DNA from 3 places in the Microbacterium sp. KNMS genome. Region 2 is predicted to be linked to each of the others. Evidence: riboswitches for the same ligand, from Rfam matches in the RefSeq annotation. Region 2 holds a riboswitch; each other region holds the start of a gene.
The links. Region 2 has a riboswitch for thiamine pyrophosphate ahead of thiC (phosphomethylpyrimidine synthase ThiC). Riboswitches for the same ligand answer to the same signal wherever they lie in the genome.
Positions count from the first base shown of each region.

Region 1 (6,919 bases), on a different contig from region 2:
GGTACGCCATGGTCTCGGCGGACGGCGTCGCCGGGGCGTCGGCCGGCGCATCGTCCAGCCGGGCGCGGTGCAGGGAGAGCTCGGTCTCCAGGCAGCTGTGCGCGGATGCCGCCCAGAAGGCCTGCTCCTCGAGCGTCGGCGCGAGCTCCGCGGCCCGGCTCAGCACGCGCGCGTACGTGCGCAGGTACAGCGAGTCCTGCGCGAGGTAGTGCGCGAAGTCGTCCCGATCGAGCGAGCAGTCCGCGAGTGCGCGCACGAACCACACGTCGTCGATGCCGGCGCGCAGCGGTGCGATGTCCTCCCACCAGGCGTCGAGCTCGGCGTCGCGGCGCGGGAGGCCTCCCGTCCGCCACAGGCCCGCGAGATGGTGGAGCGGGCCGTGCCCTCCCGGGCGGCCCACCTCGAGCTCGGAGCCCGACGCGATCGCGTCGCGCAGCCATCCGCGGGCGAGGCGGGCCGCCCAGGTCCAGTCGCCCTCGCGCGCGCGGAGCGTGGCGAGCGCCGCGGACAGGGAGCACCCCGTGCCGTGCGTGGCGGTCGTCTCGATCCGCGCGTCCGAGAATTCGGCGATGAGGCCATCCGGCCCCACCAGCGCGTCCGGGCACGCCGGGCCGTCGAGGTGCCCGCCCTTCGCGAGCACGAGCACGCCGTGGCGACGCGCGAGCGCGGCCGCCTGCGCGAGCGCGTCCGTCCACGATCCGATGGCCGCGACACCGGTGAGCACGGCCAGCTCCGGGAGGTTCGGCGTCACGACGTCGGCGAGCGACAGGAGATCGTGCAGCGCGCGCTCGGCCTCGGCGTCGATGAGGCGATCCCCGCTCGTGGCGATCATGACGGGATCCAGGACCACCGGCGGGCGCGTGTCGAGGCCGCGCAGCCAGTCCGCCACGACAGCGACGATCTCCGCCGTGCCGAGCATGCCGATCTTGACGGCGTCGATGCGGATGTCGGCCGCGAGCGCGTCGAGCTGCTCGCGCAGGAACGACGCGGGCGGCACGTGCACGCCCGAGACGCCCTGCGTGCTCTGGGCGGTGAGCGCCGTGATCGCGGCCATGCCGTAGCCGCCGCACGCGGCGATCGACTTGAGGTCGGCCTGGATGCCCGCCCCTCCCGACGGGTCGGAGCCGGCGATCGCGAGGATGTTCGGCACGGCGGTCATGCGACGACCTCGGCGTCCGCCCACTCGAACCGCAGCGCGGCCGCCGCCGCGGCGGGGAACTCCGCCGAGCAGATGGCGCGGACGACCGCGATCCCGGCGGCGCCCGCGCGCCGCGCGTCGCGTGCGTCGCCCGGGCCGACGCCGCCGATCGCGACGCACGGGAACTCGTGCGCGAGCTCGGCGAAGGCCGCGAATCCGCTCCATCCGATCGGGGTCGGATGGTCCTTCTTCGTCGGGGTGGCGCGCACCGCGCCCACGCCCAGGTAGTCGACCGTGCCGGCGGGGAGGCGCCGCAGCGCCTCGAGCTGGCGCGGCAGGCTCGCGCTCAGGCCGATGATCGCGTCGTCGCCCACGAGGCCGCGCACGCGGTCGGCCGGCAGGTCGGTCTGCCCGATGTGGACGCCGTCGACGGACGCTCCCGCGGCCTTCGCGGCCAGGTACACGTCGACGCGGTCGTTCACGAGCAGCGTCGCACGGCCGCGCGTATGCCCGGCAGCGGCCTCGACGAGGGCGAGGAGATCGGCGGCGGACAGGTCCTTGCCGCGGATCTGCACGGTCGATGCCCCTCCGTCGACCGCCTGGGCGACGACGTCGACGAGCGAGCGGCCGGTGATCGTCGCGGCGTCCGCGACGAGGTAGAGGGAGAGGTCGAGAGGTCGCGCGGTCATGCCGGCACCTCCGTCGCGAAGCGCTCGGGCGCGGACACGTCGACCGAATCGACCCCCGCGAGCGCGTCGAGGAACGCCACCGCGAACGAGCCGGGGCCCGTCGCGACGGCCGCCGCGCGCTCGGAGGCGGCCGCGTAGACGGCGTGCGCCGCGATCGTGCCCGCGAACGCGGCATCCGGGCCATCCGCTGCCGCGACGCAGGCGGCCACGACCGCTCCGAGCGAGCAGCCGCCTCCCGTCATGCGGGTGAGGAGCGCGCTCCCGCCCGCGATGCGCTCCGTGCGCGCGCCGTCGGTGACCGCGTCGACCGCGCCCGACACCGCGACGACCGCGCCGGTGCGCTCGGCGAGCGCGCGGGCGGCGTCGAGCGCCGCATCGACCTCGTCGGCCGCATCGACCCCGCGCCCGCCCGAGCCGGCGCCCGCGAGCGCGAGCACCTCCGAGGCGTTGCCGCGGATCACGGTGGGCCGGTGCGCGAGCAGGTCGCGCGCGACGCCGGTGCGCAGGCCGAGGGCGCCCACGCCCACGGGGTCGAGGACCCACGGCGTGCCGGACGCGCGTGCCGCGGCGACCGCGGCGGTCATCGCCGCGCGCTGCTCGGCGGTCGGCGTCCCGAGGTTGACCAGGAGCGCCGACGCGAACGCCGCGCACTCCCCGGCCTCCTCGGGGATGTCGGCCATCACGGGCGCCGCGCCCACCGCGAGCAGCGCGTTGGCCGTGACGTTCACGACCACGGCGTTGGTGATGCACTGAACGAGCGGCGCGGTCTCGCGCAGTCTCGACAGCACGGCCCCGGGGCCATCGGATACCGACAGGTGCGCGTCACTCATCAGCGACATCCCTCCGCTCGTCCTAACGAGATCAGGTGCATACGGGTGTGATCTCAGTCCCGGATGGGGACACCCCGTGTCACTGCGAGCGAGCATAGCGGGTCCGCGATGGCCCGCGCGCCGGGTCGCCTACGCTCGAAGGGTGACCTCCCCTTCCGCGACCGAGAGCGCCGGCATCCGCGTCGCCGTCTCGACCGTGATCTTCTCGCTGCGCTCGCGGCCCGGGGCCGACGCGCTCATGATCCCGCTCGTGCGCCGCACGCGGGAGCCGTTCGAGGGCGCGTGGGCCCTCCCGGGCGGATGGCTCGACGAGCGGGAGGGGCTCGACGACGCCGCCGCCCGCACGCTCGCCGAGACGACCGCGCTCAGCCCGAGCTACCTCGAGCAGCTCTACGCCTTCGGCGACGTCGACCGCTCCCCCACGCGCGTCGTGTCGGTCGTCTACTGGGCGCTCCTGCGCTCGGACCTCGTGGATGCGCAGCGCGCCGCGGAGGACGCGCCGGAGAACGTCGAGTGGTTCGACGTGGACGATCTGCCGGCGCTCGCCTTCGACCACAACCGGATCGTCGACTACGCCGTGTGGCGGCTGCGCAACAAGGTCGGCTACAGCCGGATCGCGCACGGCCTCCTGCCCGACGAGTTCACGCTGACCGAGCTGCGGGAGGTCTACGAGGCCGTGCTCGGGCGTCGCCTCGACCCGTCGAACTTCCGCCGCCTCCTCGAGGGCTCCGAGGCGCTCCTCCCGACCGAGTCGTTCCGCACCGGCAAGCATCGCCCGGCGCGGCTGTACCGCTACAACTCGGAGGTCGAGCTCGCCGATCGCGGACCGCTCGGACCGGCCTGAGGAGCCCGCTCGCCTTTGTGGTCAACCTGACTTAAAGTGGTGTCGACGACTTAGAGTCGAATCGACACGAACAGGGGTCCCCATGGCCGCGACCAGCATCACCCTCACCGCCCGCGACGCGAGCGTCGACCACGAGATCCAGGCGATCGTCTCGGGCGGCGCCGCGGGCTCGACGTGCTCGACCGACCTCGCCGCGGGGCCCTGGAGCTTCGACGCCGTCGCCGGTTACGGCCCCGGCGCCTCGATGGGCGACGTGATCCCGACCGACGCCCCGCGGCAGGGCGAGCTCCCCCGCGCCTACCGCGAGGCCCCGGAAGCCGAGCTGCATGATCGCATCCGGGCGGCGAAGGCGGCGCTCGGCGACCGCGTCGTGGTCCTCGGCCACTTCTACCAGCGCGACGAGGTCGTGCAGCACGCCGACTACGTGGGCGACTCGTTCCAGCTCGCGGGCGCGGCGAAGGCGCACCCCGAGGCCGAGGCGATCGTCTTCTGCGGCGTCCACTTCATGGCCGAGACCGCCGACATGCTGTCCCGCCCGGAGCAGTCCGTCATCCTGCCGAACCTCGCCGCGGGCTGCTCGATGGCCGACATGGCCGACATCGACCAGGTCGAGGAGTGCTGGGAGCAGCTCGCGGACGTGTACGGCCCGCTCGACGTGCCGGACGAGGACGGCCGCGTGCCGGTCGTCCCGGTGACCTACATGAACTCCTCCGCGGCGATCAAGGGCTTCGTCGGCCGCAACGGCGGCATCGTGTGCACGTCGTCCAACGCGCGCACCGTGCTCGAGTGGGCGTTCGCCCGAGGGCGCCGCGTGCTCTTCTTCCCCGACCAGCACCTCGGGCGCAACACGGCCAAGGCGATGGGCGTGCCGCTCGAGCGCATGCCGCTGTGGAACCCTCGCGCGCCGTACGGCGGGTCGTCCGAGGAGACGCTGCGCGACGCCGAGGTCATCCTCTGGCACGGCTTCTGCTCCGTGCACCGCCGCTTCACGGTCGACCAGATCGAGACCGCGCGCGCCGAGCATCCGGGCGTGCGCGTCATCGTGCATCCGGAGTGCCCCATGCACGTCGTCGACGCCGCCGACGAGGCGGGATCGACCGACTACATCCGCAAGGCGATCGAGGCGGCGACCGAGCCGACCACGTTCGCGATCGGCACCGAGATCAACCTCGTGCGCCGGCTCGCCGCCGAGCACCCGCAGCACACGATCTTCTGCCTCGACCCCGTCGTGTGCCCCTGCTCGACGATGTACCGCATCCACCCCGGCTACCTCGCGTGGGTGCTCGAGGAGCTCGTCGCGGGGCGCGTGGTCAACCGGATCGGCGTCGACGACGCGGTGGCGGACCCGGCGCGCGTCGCGCTCGAGCGGATGCTCGCGGCCAAGCCCCTGCCGACGGGAGGCGCGCGCGCATGACCGGGGTCATCGTCGTCGGAAGCGGCGTCGCGGGCCTCGCGACGGCGCTGCACCTCGCGCGCGGCGGGGCGGATGTGCAGCTGGTCACGAAGGCGGGGATGGCCGACGGCAGCACGCGGCACGCGCAGGGCGGCATCGCGGCCGCGCTCTTCCCCGATGACAGCGTCGAGAGCCACGCGGCCGACACGCTCGCCGCGGGCGCCGGACTGTGCGACCCCGCCGCGGTCGACGTGCTCGTGTCGGAGGGGCCGGCGCGCGTGCGCGAGCTCATGGACCTCGGCGTCGCGTTCGACCGCGACGCCTCGGGCGCCCTGGCGCGAGGACTCGAGGCCGCGCACGCGCATCCGCGCATCCTCCACGCGGGCGGAGACGCGACGGGCCTCGCGATCGAGATCGCGCTCATCGCGGCCGCGCTCGAGGCGGGCGTCCGCCTTCGCGAGCGGACGCTCCTCGCCGACCTCCTCGTGGAGGACGGACGCGTCGCGGGAGTCGAGCTGCTCGCCGACGGGCGCCGGGAGGTGCTCCGGGCGGATGCCGTCGTGCTCGCGACCGGCGGAGCGGGGCGGCTGTGGGCGCGCACCACCAACCCCGACGTCGTGACCGGCGACGGCATCGCGGCCGCCCTGCGGGCGGGGGCCGCGGTCGTCGATCTCGAGTTCGCGCAGTTCCACCCCACCGTGCTCGCCGAGGGCACGCCGTTCCTCGTCTCCGAGGCGGTGCGCGGCGAGGGCGCCGACCTCATCGACCTCGACGGGCGGCGCTTCGTGCTCGACGACCACCCCGACGGCGAGCTCGCGCCGCGCGATGTCGTCGCGCGATCGATCGCCCGGCGGATGGCGGAGCAGGGCGGGCGCCCCGTCCTCCTGGACGCGACGCGCATCGGCCGTCGGCGACTCGAGGCGCGCTTCCCGACGATCGCGAGGGCGCTGGCAGCGCGCGGGCTCGACTGGGCCGCGCACGCGATCCCCGTCGCGCCGGCCGCCCACTACCTCATGGGCGGGATCGCGACCGACCTCGACGGGCGCACGAGCCTGGCCGGCCTCCTCGCCGTCGGCGAGTGCGCGCGCACGGGCGTGCACGGCGCCAACCGCCTCGCTTCCAACTCCCTTCTCGAGGGCGCGGTCTTCGCCGCGCGCGCGGCCGCGGCCATCCTCGCGGGCGACGTCGATGCGGCGCCCGCGCTCCCCTCCGCGCCCGGCCCCGAGTTGCCGTCGGAGCTCGCCGCCGTCCCGCCCTTCTCGCGCGCCGCCCTGCAGCGGCTCATGTGGGATCACGTGGGGCTCCTCCGCGACGGCGCGGGCCTCGCGCACGCCGTGGCGGTGCTCGCCACGTGGCAGGACGCCCTCCCCCGTCCGCAGACGGTCGCCGCGCATGAGGACGCGGGGCTCGTGCGCGTGGGCCTCGCCGCGGCGAGCGCCGCTCTCGCCCGGCCGGGCTCGGTGGGGTCGCATTTCCGCACCGACGACGCGTCCGCACACGCGCGCGAACTCGTCTCGGCGGGTGCCGCATGCTGACGGCGTCGACGATCGAGCGCGCCGTGCGCGCCGCCCTCGAGGAGGACGCGCCGTGGGGAGACCTCACGAGCGAGGCGTTCCTTCCCGCATCCGCTCACGCGCGGGCATCCCTCGTCGCGCGCGAGGACGGCGTGTTCAGCGGAGGCGAGGTCTTCCGGGCGGCGTTCGCCCTCACGGATCGCGCGACCGACGTCGACCTCCGCGTGGCGGACGGCGCGCCCTTCGCCGCGGGCGACGTGCTCGCGACCGTCGCCGGGCCGGCCCGCGCGGTGCTCACCGCAGAGCGCATCGGGCTGAACTTCACCCAGCGGATGTCGGGCGTCGCGACGCTCACGGCGCGGTTCGTCGCCGAGGTGGCGGGCACCCGCGCGCGGATCGTCGACACCCGGAAGACGACGCCGGGGCTCCGCGCGTTCGAGCGGCACGCCGTCCGCTGCGGCGGCGGGCACAACCACCGGCACTCGCTGTCAGACGCGGTCATGGCGAAGGA
Region 1 covers NZ_JBSQBP010000009.1:33,888-40,806, reverse strand. Annotated here, with positions in the region: gene thiD (bifunctional hydroxymethylpyrimidine kinase/phosphomethylpyrimidine kinase) at 1-1,159, opposite strand, end outside; gene thiE (thiamine phosphate synthase) at 1,156-1,827, opposite strand; gene thiM (hydroxyethylthiazole kinase) at 1,824-2,657, opposite strand; TPP riboswitch at 2,649-2,744, opposite strand; gene ACWXWW_RS07370 (NUDIX hydrolase) at 2,800-3,501, shown strand; gene nadA (quinolinate synthase NadA) at 3,584-4,915, shown strand; gene nadB (L-aspartate oxidase) at 4,912-6,429, shown strand; gene nadC (carboxylating nicotinate-nucleotide diphosphorylase) at 6,423-6,919, shown strand, end outside.
Region 1: linked by a shared signal. The riboswitch ahead of thiM (hydroxyethylthiazole kinase) and the one ahead of thiC (phosphomethylpyrimidine synthase ThiC) in region 2 are both predicted to bind thiamine pyrophosphate.

Region 2 (6,919 bases):
GATCCCACCCGCGAGCGAGCGGAGCGGGTGAGCGCGCCACTCCGGGCGCCCGCGGAGCACCTCGGCCGCGCGGCGCGACCGCACCCCGAGGGCGCAGTGCACGACGACCTCGCGCCGCTCGACGAGCGCACGCCGGACGGCTTCGGGCGGCTCCTCCCCGGCCTCGATCTCGTCGAGCGTCCAGCGGACGGCGTGCGGGATGGCCCCGGGCTCGGATGGCGCGCGCACGTCCACGACGAGAGGCGCGGCGCCCCCGGCCAGGGCAGCGCGGAGCTCGGCGGCCGAGACGATCGGCACCGCGCCATCCTCCGTGGCCCCCGCCCCGCCGTCCCCCGTGGCCTCCGCCGGGCCATCCGCTGGGGCCTGCGCCGGGCCATCCGCCGCGAACGCGACCTCGCGCCATCCGGCGCCGAGTGCGTCCACGACGACGACGCGGCCGAGGAGGGGGCGTCCTGCTCCCGTGATGAGCTTGATCGCCTCGGCCGCCATCTGGGCGCCGACGAGCGCGCACAGCGGGCCGAACACGCCCGCCGTCGCGCAGTCGAGCGCCGCTCCCGGCGCATCCGGGTAGAGGTCGCGGTAGCGCGTGCCGCGCTCAGCCCAGACGACCCCGACCTGGCCCTCCCACCGGAGGACCGACCCCCAGACGAGCGGAAGGCCGAGCGCCGCCGCCGTGTCGTCGACGAGGTACCGCGTGGCGAAGTTGTCCGAGCCGTCGACGACGAGGTCGTAGTCCGCGAGAACGCCGGCCGCGCTCCGCGCATCCAGACGCAGGGCGTGGGCGCGCACCTCGATCCCGGGGTTCCGCGCCGCGATGGCGTCGCGTGCGGATGCCGTCTTCGGTCGTCCGATGTCCGCGACCCGGTGGATCACCTGGCGCTGCAGGTTGCCGAGCTCGACGGCGTCGTCGTCGACCACGCCGAGCACGCCCACCCCCGCCGCGGCGAGCGCCAGCAGCACGGGCGAGCCGAGGCCGCCCGCGCCCACGACGAGCACGCGCGCCGCACGGAGGCGGCGCTGCGCGGCATCGCCCATGCCGGGCAAGATGAGCTGCCGGCCGTACCGCTCCCGCTCATCGTCGGAGAGCGCCGGACCGGGTGCCACGAGCGCCGTCACAGGACCGCCATCCCCTCGGTCTCCGACGATGCGCGGGCATGCCGCCGGCGGGGGATGCGCCCCGCATGCGCGGCGAGATGGCCCGCCTCGACCGCATGGCGGAACGCGGCGGCCATCCGCACGGGGTCGTGCGCGCGGGTCACCGCGGTCGCCAGGAGCACCGCGTCGCAGCCGAGCTCCATCGCGAGCGCCGCCTCCGACGCCGTGCCGAGGCCCGCGTCGAGCACGACGGGAACCGATGCGCGCGACACGATGAGCTCGATGTTGTGGGGGTTGAGGATGCCGAGGCCCGTCCCGATCGGCGCGCCGAGGGGCATGACCGCCGCGACCCCGAGCTGCTCGAGCCGCAGCGCCGTGACGGGGTCGTCGTTCGTGTACGCGAAGACCGTGAAGCCCTCCGCGACGAGCCGCTCCGCGGCGTCGAGCAGCTCGACCGGGTCGGGCAGGAGCGTCGTGTCGTCGGCGACGACCTCGAGCTTGATCCAGCTCGTGCCGAACGCCTCGCGCGCGAGCTCGGCCGTGAGCACCGCGTCGTGCGCCGTGCGGCAGCCCGCGGTGTTGGGGAGGAGGCGGATGCCGCGCTCGCGCAGCAGGGCGTAGAGGCCGCCCGCTCCGCTTCCGTATCGCCGCACGGCGACCGTCGTGAGCTCGGTGCCCGACGCCCGCAGAGCCTCGTCGAGCACCTCGAGGCTCGGCGCACCGCCCGTGCCGACGATGAGCCGCGACGACAGGGCGACGCCGTCGATGACGAGCGGCTCCACGTCAGCCGCCCTGCGCCGCGGTGAGCACCTCGACCCGCGCGCCCGGGCCGAGCCGATGCGACCCCCAGCGGGCGCGCGGCACGAGGACCGCGTCGACCGCGACCGCGACGCCGAGGGGCGCGCCGTCCTCGGCCGTGCCCTCGGGCGTCACCGCGCGGCCCGTGAGCGCCGAGACGACCGTCGACACGGCCGCCCCCTCGGGCAGCCGCAGAGCACTTCCGTTGACATCGATCTCGATCATGCGAGGACTCCTTCACGGTCACGGGGCGCGGCGTCGCGCCCGGGTTGGAGGCGGGTGGGGGCGAACCGCCCAGGGTCGAGCAGGTCGGCCTCGACGCCGCGCGGCGGGGCGACGTCGTCGACGATGCGGCGGCAGAGGTCTGCGATGAGCGGGGCGAGCAGCACGCCGTTGCGATGCGTTCCCGTCGCGACGACGAGGCCCGGGGCGGTCCGCCCGACGAGGGGCAGATGATCGGGGGTCGCCGGGCGGGCGCGGGCGGTCGCCTCGACGAAGCGGTACTCGTCGACGAGCGGCATCACCTCGGCCGCATCGCGGAGCAGCGCCGACACGCCCCCCGCGGAGACCGCGTCGTCGGCGTCCTCGCGCTCGGTCGCGCCCACGACGAGTCCGCCGTCGACACGCGGCACGAGGTAGACGGCACGGCCGCGGACAAGGGAGCGGACCGTGTGCGCGAGGCGCGGGAGGCCCGCCGCGTGGAGGCGGAGGATGTCTCCGTGCACCGGGCGCAGCACGCCGGGCGGCGTCGCGCCCAGGTCCGCCGCGCCGAGCGCGTTCGCGACGACCACCTCGGCCGCGGCGATCGCCGTCCCGTCGGAGAGCTCGACACCGTGCACAGCACCGCCCCGCCCGCGCAGCAGGCGCCTCGCCGCGAGCGGACGGAGAGCGGATGGCGCGAGCGCGCCCCGAAGCGCGCGGACGAGGGCACGCGGATCGACGCGATGGTCGCCGTCCGCCGCGTACGCGCACGAGAGTCCGGGCGCGAGCAGAGGCTCGGCGGCCCGCGCTTCTCGGACGCTCCGTCGCTCCGCCTGCACCGCGGGCGCCGCGTCCACGAGCTCGACGATCCGACGGCGGTCGGCGTCGTCGACCCCGACGAGAAGCGTCGGGGCGGCCTCGTACCCGCACGCCGCAGCGCCGCCGGGCAGCGATGCGACGAAGTCGGGGTATGCGGCCGCCGCGGCGCGGTGGAGCGCCACGGCAGCGCGCTCGGTGTGCTGGAGCTCGCCCGCGGGGCTCAGCATTCCGGCCGCGGCATACGTTGCGCCGTCTCCCGGGCGGGGGTCGATGAGTCGCACCGAGCGCCCCGCGCGCGCACACGCGACGGCGATCGCCGTGCCGACGACCCCTGCGCCGATGACGGCGACGTCGACCCTGCTGTCAGCTCCGGACACGGGGCTCGTCGAGGTAGACGGACGCGCCGGCGGCGACGAACTCCTCGGACTTCCGGCGCATGGCCGCGATCGCCTCCTGCTCCTCGGCGCCGCCGAAGCGGTCGCGGATGTCCTGGGAGATCCGCATCGAGCAGAACTTCGGGCCGCACATCGAGCAGAAGTGCGCCGTCTTGGCCGGCTCGGCCGGGAGCGTCTCGTCGTGGAAGGCCTCCGCCGTGTCGGGGTCGAGCGAGAGGGCGAACTGATCGCGCCAGCGGAACTCGAAGCGCGCCTTCGACAGCGCGTCATCCCGATCCCGCGCCCCCGGATGGCCCTTCGCGAGGTCGGCTGCATGCGCCGCGATCTTGTACGTGATGACGCCCGTCTTCACGTCGTCGCGGTTAGGCAGCCCCAGGTGCTCCTTGGGCGTGACGTAGCAGAGCATCGCGGTGCCCCACCGTGCGATCTCGGTCGCGCCGATCGCCGAGGTGATGTGGTCGTACCCCGGGGCGACGTCGGTGACGAGGGGGCCGAGCGTGTAGAAGGGCGCCCCCGAGCAGAGCTCCTGCTGGCGCTCGACGTTCTCCCGGACCAGGTGCAGCGGCACGTGCCCGGGCCCCTCCACCATGACCTGCACGTCGTGCTCCCACGCCCGGTGCGTGAGCTCGGCGAGCGTGTCGAGCTCGGCGAACTGCGCCGCGTCGTTGGCGTCGGCCGTCGAGCCGGGGCGCAGGCCGTCGCCGAGCGAGAACGCGACGTCGTACTGCGCGAAGATCTCGCACAGCTCGTCGAAGTGCGTGTAGAGGAAGTTCTCGCGATGGTGGGCGAGGCACCAGCCCGCCATGATCGAGCCGCCGCGCGAGACGATGCCCGTCACCCGCTCTGCCGTGAGCGGCACGTAGCGCAGCAGCACGCCCGCGTGGATCGTCATGTAGTCGACGCCCTGCTCGCACTGCTCGATCACGGTGTCGCGGAAGATCTCCCAGGTGAGGCGATGCGCCTGCCCGTCGACCTTCTCGAGCGCCTGGTAGATCGGGACCGTCCCGATCGGCACGGGCGCGTTGCGGATGATCCACTCGCGGGTCGTGTGGATGTCGTCGCCCGTGGAGAGGTCCATGACCGTGTCGGCGCCCCACGTCGTCGCCCACTGGAGCTTCTCGACCTCCTCGGCGATCGAGCTCGTGACGGCCGAGTTCCCGATGTTCGCGTTGATCTTGACGAGGAACGCCCGCCCGATGATCATGGGCTCGCTCTCGGGGTGGTTGATGTTGCTCGGGATGATCGCGCGCCCCGCCGCGAGCTCCGAGCGGACGAGCTCGACGTCGCACCCCTCGCGCAGCGCGACGAAGCGCATCTCGGGCGTGATGACGCCCTGCCGCGCGTAGTGCATCTGCGTCACGCGCCGGCCGGGACGTGCGCGGCGCGGGCGGGCGGACTCTCCCCGCCACTCCGCGGAGGCGGCGCCGCGCCGCGCGGCCGCTCGGCCGTCGTCGTGAAGGTCGCGCGGGCGCCCGTCGTACTCCTCGACGTCGCCGCGTGCGGCGATCCAGTCGGCCCGCAGCGGCGGCAGTCCCCGCACCGGGTCGCTGCCCGGGCCCGACGTCCGATAGGCCGTGAACGGCTCGTTCCGCTCGCCGTTCGGCGAGTCCGTGAGCGCGATGCGGGTGACCGGCACCCGGATCCCGTGCTCGTCGTCGTGCAGATATGCGAGCGAATGCGTCGCTTCCAGGGTGCGCAAAAGAGCTGCTCCTACTTCCTACGCCGGCATGACCCGAACAGGTTCGACGGTCGCGAGCAGCGTCAGCTCGTTCTCAGCCCCTGCTGGGACTCCCGTGTGGACCGGATCAGAGTAGCAGGGAGCCGCGGCCGCGCAAGTCGGCGGGTCAGAGCGCGTCGAGCAGCTCCCTCAGACGGGTAGATTCCTTTTCGGGCATGGAGTAGCCGTGCTCGGTCGCTGGGTACTGTCCCGCGCGGACTTCCGCGACATAGCGCTCGACGCCGGCGATCATGTCCCCCCGCAGCTCGGCGTACCGCTTGACGAAACGCGCCGCACGACCCCCGTATATGCCGAGAAGGTCATGGAATACGAGCACCTGGCCGTCGGTGGCGGGGCCCGCTCCGATGCCGATCACGGGGACGTTCATCCGGGGCATCAGGGCGTCTGTGACGTCGCTCGGGATCGCCTCGAAGACGATCGCGAAGCACCCGGCCTCCTGCAGCGCGAGTGCGCTCTCGCACACCGCGAGTGCGTCGTCGGCGGTCCGCCCCTGCGCGCGGTATCCGCCGAGGGCGGTCGCCGTCTGCGGCGTGAGGCCGACGTGCCCCATGACGGGAATGCCCGCGCGGACGATGGCGCGCGCGCGATCGACCGACGTGCCGCCGCGCTCGATCTTGACCGCATCGCACCCCGTTTCCTTCACGAAGCGCTGCGCGGTCGCGACGGCGATCTCGTCGGAGGCCTCGTACGAGCCGAACGGCAGGTCCGCGACAAGCAGAGGGCTCTGCAGACCCCTGTGGACCGCGGCCGTGAGCATGATCATCTCGTCGACGGTGACGGGCACGGTGCTGTCGTATCCGAGCACCGTCATCGCGGCCGAGTCGCCCACGAGCACGACGTCGACGCCTGCCGCCTCGGCGACCTGCGCGCTGGGATGGTCGTACGCGGTCACCATGGCGATGCGCTCGCCCGCGGCCTTGCGCGCGGCGAGGTCGGCCGGCGCGACGCGCGGGCGGGCCGCCGGCCGCGTGCTCATGCGCGCGCCGTCAGGAGACGGTCGACCGCGTCATCGACCTGGATGATGCCGTTGCCCCGGTCGACGTGCACGACGACGGGCTCGTACGTCTCGAGGTCCTTCTCGTCGTACTCGGCGTAGGAGACGACGATGATCGTGTCGCCCGCGTGCACGAGCCGGGCGGCAGCGCCGTTGACCTGCATGACCCCCGAGCCCCGCTCCCCCGCGATCGTGTACGTCTCGAAGCGCGCGCCGTTGTCGACGTCGAGCACGTGCACCTGCTCGTGCTCGAGGATGTCCGCCGCCTCGAGGAGATCGGGGTCGATCGTGATCGAGCCGACGTAGTTGAGGTCGCTTCCCGTGATGGTGGCGCGATGGATCTTCGACTTGAGCATGATGCGGCGCATCAGGATTCTCCCTTGAGGATGCGGTTGTCGATGAGGCGTGCGGCGCCGACCCTGGCCGCGACCGCGAGCAGCGCGTCCCGATCGACGCGGACGAGAGGGCGGAGGTGCTCGGCGTCGCGCAACTCGAGGTACTCGGGCTCGATGCCGGCCTCCGCGAGGACGGATCGCGCGGCCGCGAGCAGCACCGCGCCATCCCGCTCGCCCCGCGCCGCGAGATCCTCCGCCGCGGTCAGCGCCCGGTTCAGCGCGGTCGCCTGCGCCCGCGCTGCGGCATCGAGGTAGACGTTGCGCGAGCTCATCGCGAGGCCGTCCGGCTCGCGGACGATCGGGCACGCCTCGATCCGCACGGGCAGGTCGAGGTCGCGGACGAGCCGGCGCACGACGAGCACCTGCTGCGCGTCCTTCTGTCCGAAGAAGGCGACGTCAGGGGTGACGATCGAGAGCAGCTTGGCGACGACGGTGGCGACGCCGTCGAAGTGGTGCGGGCCGCGGTGCGCGCCGCACAGCACCT
Region 2 covers NZ_JBSQBP010000013.1:37,060-43,978, reverse strand. Annotated here, with positions in the region: gene ACWXWW_RS09715 (ThiF family adenylyltransferase) at 1-1,116, opposite strand, end outside; gene ACWXWW_RS09710 (thiazole synthase) at 1,113-1,877, opposite strand; gene thiS (sulfur carrier protein ThiS) at 1,879-2,118, opposite strand; gene ACWXWW_RS09700 (FAD-dependent oxidoreductase) at 2,115-3,290, opposite strand; gene thiC (phosphomethylpyrimidine synthase ThiC) at 3,277-5,007, opposite strand; TPP riboswitch at 5,006-5,113, opposite strand; gene panB (3-methyl-2-oxobutanoate hydroxymethyltransferase) at 5,153-6,022, opposite strand; gene panD (aspartate 1-decarboxylase) at 6,019-6,408, opposite strand; gene panC (pantoate--beta-alanine ligase) at 6,408-6,919, opposite strand, start outside.

Region 3 (6,919 bases), on a different contig from region 2:
GCGAGCCGAAGCAGCTCGACGACGCCGGCGCCCTGTGGACGCCAGGCATCCGCGACGGCGTGCAGCCCGGCAGCGAGTTCCACCTCACGGAGTACTTCGGCCCGGTGCTGGGCATCATGACCGCCGAGACCCTCGACGAGGCGATCGACCTCGTGCGCGCCGTCGACTACGGCCTCACGTCGGGGTTGCACGCCCTCGACGAGGACGAGATCGCCCGGTGGCTCTCGCGCATCGACGTCGGCAACGCCTACGTGAACCGCGGCACGACCGGCGCGATCGTCGAGCGCCAGCCGTTCGGCGGCTGGAAGAAGTCGGCGGTCGGCGCCGGGACGAAGGCCGGCGGCCCGAGCTACCTCTTCGGGCTCGGCACCTGGACGGATGCGCCCGTCGTGACGGCGAGCAGGGCGGATGGCGCGGCGCGGCGCGCGGTCGAGGCGCTCGGCGCCGCGGATGGCGCGGAGTGGCTCGAGAAGGCGCTCGCAACCGACGTCGTCGCGTTCGCGGAGGAGTTCGGCGTCGCACGGGATGTGCAGGGCCTCCGGCTCGAGCAGAACGTGCTCCGGTACGCGCCGGTTCCCGTGACGATCCGCTTCGACGGACGCCCGCCGGCGGAGCTCGTGCGCGTGGCGGCAGCGGGGCTGCGTGTCGGCGCCGAGCTCGTCGTGAGCACGCCGACTGCTCTTCCCGAGCGGGTCGCGACGTGGCTGACGGACGCGGGCGTCGAGGTGACGTTCGAGGATGCGGAGGCGTGGGCGGCCCGCGCGGCGCGCCTCGCCCAGACGGGCGGGCGCATCCGCCTCCTCGGCGGTGCGCTCGCCGACGTCGTGGCGGCGACGGACGGCGCGCCCAACGTCGCCGTGTACGACGGTCCTGTGACGTCGGCCGGCCGCGTGGAGATGCTGCCGTTCCTGCACGAGCAGGCGGTGTCGATCACCGCGCACCGGTTCGGCAACGAGCGGCGGTACGTCGTTCCCGGTCTCGCCGACGCCTGATCAGAGGGCGGGCCGCTCCCTCCCGGGGCGGTCCGCCTCTGTCACCCCGTCCGTCCGCGCCTCGCCCGATCTGCATGTCGCCCGCCCCGCAGGTCGCCCGCTCTGGATGCCGCCCGATCTGCATGTCTCACTCCCGGCGGGATAGGGAGGCCGAATCCCGCGCTGAGTGAGACATGCTCGGCCGGCCTCCCGCGCCGAGCGAGACATGCTCGGTCGTCTGGCCGCGCCGAGCGAGACATGCTTGGTCGGTCGGGTCAGTCGAGGCCGAACAGCGACAGCGGGTGCGTGAGCCTCCACCAGAAGGAGGGCGGGGGCACGTCGTCGGTGAGGGTGAGCGCGACGCTCGTGTCGTCCATCCCGCCCTGCACGGCCAGCGTGCCGACCTCGTCGCCGGCTTCGGCTCCGAGCTCGACCTCGTACGACGGATCGGTGGATGGCGCGACGCCCTGCCACGAGATCACCTGGGCCTCGTCGGCGGTCACGATCGTGCTCTGCGCGCCCCACTCGGTCCTGACGTGCGCGACGGGCACCTCGGCGGCGACCGCGGTCGTCAGCTGCATGCCCTCCTCGAGCTGCGCGAGGAGCTCGCGGCTCACGATCGCGCGGCTGTCGTCGTCGGGCTGGCCGACGACCGCGGCGTAGAGCGTCACGCTCGTCTGGCCGATCGTGACCTCCTTCGCGGACAGGAGGTTCCAGTACTGCGTGCCCGTCGACCACAGCGAGCCGGTCTTCAGGCCGACCACGCCCTCGTCCCCGATGAGCGGGTTCGAGTTCTCGACGAGCCCCGCTCCCGGGAGCACGACGGAGTCCTCGGCCATGATGCTCGCGAGGACCGGATCCTCGAGCGCGATCTCGGCGAGGCGGATGAGCGAGCGCGCGTCGGCGGTGTTCGCCGGGTCGATGCCGCTCGGGTCGGCGACCGTGATGCCCGTGAGCTCGTGCTGCGCGAGCCAGGCCTGCGCGTCGGCGAGCCAGGCCTCCTGCGTGCCCCACAGCTCGAGGACGAGTCGGTCGACGTAGTTGTTCGCCGAGCCGAGCATGACGCCCTGCAGCATCTCGTGCAGCGTGAGCGTGCCGCCCACGGGGACATCGAGCGACGACTCATCGGCCGTGAGATAGGCCCAGTACTCGTCGCTGTCGGCCTGCGTGAAGGCGTAGGACGGCCCATCCTGACCCAGCTCGAGGCCCTCGCGCTCGATGATCATGAGCGCGGTGATGATCTTCGTGATGCTCGCCATCGGCAGCGCCTCGTCGCTCGAGGCGATCGGGCCGCCGGGGCCGCCCTCCGCCGCGAGCGCGGCGATGCCGTCCTCCGGCCAGGTGACGGGGAACTCCTCGCCGATCGGCGTCTCGACGGTGAGATCCGAGATGGTGGGGGCGACGTTCGCGAGCGGCCACACCGCGCAGGATGCGACGTAGCCGAGGGCGAGCACCCCGAGGGTGACCGTCGGCCCGAGCCAGAACCGGCGGCGCGTGCGCGGCGGAAGGAGCGATGGCTCGACGGGCACGAGGCGGCTCGTGGGGAGCGCGCCCGCCGTGCGCGAGGCGGCGACGGCGTCGGGGTCGACCCAGCCGAGCGCCGTGAGCGCCGCAGCGGCGTCCTGCGACGGCGCGGTCTCCGCCGCAGGGATGTCGTCGATTGCCACCCGCATACGGTACCCGCTGCTCCTGCGAAGACGGGAAGCGGCTCGTGGGATGCGAGTAGAATCAGCCCACATCACACGGGAGTCCGCCGAGCCGGACTGAGAGGACGCGAGCCGCGCGTCGACCGTCGAACCTGATCCGGGTCATGCCGGCGAAGGAAGGAGAACGAATGTCCACGTCCGTTTCCGCAGGACAGACCGCGACCGGACGCCGCTTCACGTGGCGGGTCGTCGACATCGTCGTCGCGAGCGTGATCGGCGTCGCGTGCGCGGTCGTGTTCCTCGTCTGGAACATCGCCTACGAGCTGCCGAGCACGCTGCTCAGCCCGCTCCTGCCCGGGCTCGGCGGCCTCGTCGCCGGCCCGTGGCTCATCGCGGGCGTGATCGGCGGACTCGTCGTCCGCAAGCCGGGCGCCGCGCTCTACACCGAGCTGCTCGCCGCCGTGATCTCGGCGCTCGTCGGCAACCAGTGGGGTCCGCTCACGATCGTCTCGGGCCTCGTGCAGGGCCTCGGCGCCGAGATCGTCCTCGCGATCTTCCTGTACCGCGCCTTCGGTCCCGTCGTCGCGGCGCTCGCGGGCGCTGCGGCGGGCCTCGCCTGCGGCATCAACGACATCGTCAACTGGTACGCGGGGGCTGACGCGGCCTTCACGGCCATCTACATCGCGTCGACGACGCTGTCGGGCGCCGTCATCGCCGGCCTCGGCGGCTGGGCGATCGTGCGCGCACTCGCGGCGACCGGAGCGCTCAGCCGCTTCGCCGCGGGGCGCGACGTCGCGCGACGCGTCTGACGTGACGGCGGCGGAGACCCGCCCCTGCGGCATCCTCGCCGAGGGGTGGGGATGGCGGTACGGCACGCGCCTGGCATGGGCGGCCCAGGACGTCACGCTGTCGATCCGGCCCGGGGAGCGCGTGCTGCTTCTCGGAGCGAGCGGATCGGGCAAGTCGACCGTGCTGCAGGCGCTCGCCGGCGTGCTCGGCGGGGAGGACGAGGGAGAGCAGGCGGGCCGTCTCCTCGTCGACGGCGCGCCGCCGGAGGCCGCACGCGGACGGACCGGGCTCGTGCAGCAGGACCCCGACGCACAGGCCGTGCTCGCGCGCGTCGGGGACGACGTCGCGTTCGGGTGCGAGAACCTCGGCGTCCCGCACGACGAGATCTGGTCGCGCGTGCAGGAGGCGCTCGCGATCGTCGGCCTCGACGTGCCGCTCGACCGCTCGACGTCCGCCCTGTCGGGCGGGCAGAAGCAGCGCCTCGCCCTCGCCGGTGCGCTCGCCATGCGCCCCGGGCTCCTGCTGCTCGACGAGCCGACCGCGAACCTCGATCCCGAGGGTGTCGTCGAGGTGCGCGACGCGGTGTCGCGCGTCGTCGCGCACACGGGCGCCACGCTCGTCGTCGTCGAGCACCGGGTCGACGTGTGGCTTCCCGTCGTCGATCGCGTGATCGTCCTCGGCGACGGGCAGCAGGGCGTCGTCGCGGACGGGACGCCCGAGGTCGTCCTCGCCCGACGTGGCGCCGAGCTCGCGTCGGGCGGCGTGTGGGTGCCGGGCATCCCGCCGCGTCGCCCCGGCTCGCCGCGCCACGCGCCGGGCGCTCCTCTCCTCGCTGCGGAAGCGCTGCAGGTGGGGCGCCTGCGCGACACGGCCGTGGCCGGCCCCGTCGACCTGGAGGTGCGCCCCGGCGAGGTGCTCGGCATCACCGGCCGCAACGGCGCGGGGAAGTCGACCCTCGCGCGCACGGTCGCAGGGCTCCTGCCGCCGGTCGATGGCCGAGTGGCGGCGGCACCCGAACTCGCGGCAGGGGCGGGCCCCGCGCCCATCCGATGGCGCTCGCGCGAGCTCCTCACCCGGATCGGCACCGTGCTGCAGTCGCCCGATCACCAGCTCCTCGCGAACACGGTGCGCGCCGAGCTCGAGGTGGGCATGCGCGCGCTCCGAGTGCCCGACGCGGAGATCTCGGCGCGCGGGGAGGAGCTCCTCGCCGCGCTGCGCCTCGCGCACCTCGCGGACGCCAACCCCCATACCCTCTCGGGCGGCGAGAAGCGCCGCCTCACGGTCGCGGCCATGCTCGCGACCCGGCCGCGCGTCTGCGTCCTCGACGAGCCGACGTTCGGCCAGGACGCGACGACGTGGGCCGAGCTCGTCGACATCATCGCCCGGCTGCGCGACGGAGCAGACGCCGCTCCGTCGGCGGTCGTCGCCGTGACGCACGACGCCGACGTCCTCACGGCCCTCGAGGCGCGCGTCCACCGCCTCGACGGAGCGGGGGTGCTCGGATGATCCCAGCGCCGCCCATCCCTCGGGGCCCGCTCGCGCACGTGAACCCGGTCGCGAAGCTCGGCGCCGCGCTCCTCATCGCGTTCCCGCTCATCCTCACGATCGACGTCGTCTCGGCGGCGGTCGCGCTCCTCCTCGAGATCCCGCTGCTCCTCGCCGCCGGCGTCGACGCGCGCACGTTCTGGCGCCGCACCGCGCCCGTCTGGATCGCGGCGCCGCTCGCCGCCGTGACGATCGCGCTGTACGGCGAGCCCAGCGGCACCGTCCACTTCGAGTGGCTGCTCGTGCGCGTGAGCGACGGATCGCTCGCCCTCGCCGCCGCGACGTGCCTGCGCATCCTCGCGCTCGCGCTGCCCGGCGTCGTCCTCTTCGCGACCGTCGATCCGACGGATCTCGCGGATGGTCTCGCGCAGCGCGTGCGGCTCCCGGCGCGGTTCGTGCTCGGTGCGCTCGGCGGCATGCGCCTGGTCGGGCTCCTCTTCGACGACTGGCGCGAGCTCGAGCTGGCCCGTCGTGCGCGCGGCGTCGCCGATACCCGCCGTGTGCGCCGCGTCCTCGGGATGGCCTTCGCCCTCGTCGTCCTCGCCCTGCGTCGCGGGGCGACCCTCGCGACCTCGATGGAGGCGCGCGGCTTCGGGAGCGACCGCGCCCGGACGTGGGCGCGCCGCTCGCCCTGGGGCGCGCGCGAGTGGATGCTCCTCGCGATCGGCCTCGGCATCTCGCTCACCGCGGTTGCCGTCGCGATCGCGACGGGCGCGTGGAACTTCATCCTCGGCCCGAGCTGAGCCCGGTGTCGTCGGGGCGGGCATAATCGGACGCGGCTCGACAACCCACGACGCGGAGGCGGACATGGAGCACAGGACACTCGGACGAACCGGACGCGACGTCTCCGTCGTGGGACTCGGCACGTGGCAGCTCGGCGCCGACTGGGGCGACGTGTCGGAGGCCGACGCGCTCGGCGTGCTCGCGGCGGCGACGGAGGGCGGCGTGACGTTCTTCGACACCGCCGACGTCTACGGCGACGGCCGCAGCGAGCAGATCATCGGCCGCTTCCTCGACGAGCGCGGTCTGCGGGACGACATCACGGTCGCGACGAAGATGGGCCGTCGCGTCGATCAGGTGCCCGAGAACTACACGCTCGAGAACTTCCGGGCGTGGACCGACCGGTCGCGCGCCAACCTCGGCGTCGACACTCTCGATCTCGTCCAGCTGCACTGCCCGCCGTCGTCGGTGTACGCCGACGACGCGGTCTTCGACGCGCTCGACGTGCTCGTGGACGAGGGGGCGATCGCCCACTACGGCGTGAGCGTCGAGACCGTCGCGGAGGCGCTCACGGCGATCGCGCGGCCGAACGTCGCGACCGTGCAGATCATCGTGAACGCCTTCCGCCTCAAGCCGCTCGACGAGGTGCTCCCCGCGGCGCAGGAGGCCGGGGTCGGGATCATCGCCCGGGTGCCGCTCGCGTCGGGTCTCCTGTCAGGGCGGTACGACGAGACGACCTCGTTCGCGGCGAACGACCACCGCACATACAACCGCTCGGGCGAGGCCTTCGACGTGGGCGAGACCTTCTCCGGCGTCGACTACGCGACCGGCGTCCAGGCCGCGCGCGAGTTCAGCGCGCTCGTCGCCGAGCAGGCACCCGAGGGTGTCTCGCCCGCGCAGGCGGCGATCGCGTGGCTGTGGCAGCAGCCGGGCGTGAGCAGCGTCATCCCCGGCGCCCGCTCGATCGCCCAGGCGCGGAGCAACGCGGCCGCGGGCTCCGTCTCCCCGCTCGGCGAGGCGTTCGAGGCCGGCGTGCGCCGGATCTACGACGCCCGCCTGCGCGAGGCCATCCACCCGCGCTGGTGAGGCGGCGCGGGCTCAGCCCGCGATGACCGTCGCGATCGCGTTCCAGGCCTGGTACACCCCGAGCACGATGAAGAGCACGGCCGTGATGCCGAGCGCGACGTTGTGGTGCCAGCGGTTGCGGAACGCCGTCGGCACGCGATCGGTGTTGAGGATGGGCAGGAG
Region 3 covers NZ_JBSQBP010000023.1:6,668-13,586, forward strand. Annotated here, with positions in the region: gene ACWXWW_RS13785 (bifunctional proline dehydrogenase/L-glutamate gamma-semialdehyde dehydrogenase) at 1-992, shown strand, start outside; gene ACWXWW_RS13790 (D-alanyl-D-alanine carboxypeptidase family protein) at 1,247-2,638, opposite strand; TPP riboswitch at 2,704-2,814, shown strand; gene ACWXWW_RS13795 (ECF transporter S component) at 2,806-3,426, shown strand; gene ACWXWW_RS13800 (ABC transporter ATP-binding protein) at 3,428-4,912, shown strand; gene ACWXWW_RS13805 (energy-coupling factor transporter transmembrane component T family protein) at 4,909-5,694, shown strand; gene ACWXWW_RS13810 (aldo/keto reductase) at 5,759-6,757, shown strand; gene ACWXWW_RS13815 (Nramp family divalent metal transporter) at 6,770-6,919, opposite strand, start outside.
Region 3: linked by a shared signal. The riboswitch ahead of ACWXWW_RS13795 (ECF transporter S component) and the one ahead of thiC (phosphomethylpyrimidine synthase ThiC) in region 2 are both predicted to bind thiamine pyrophosphate.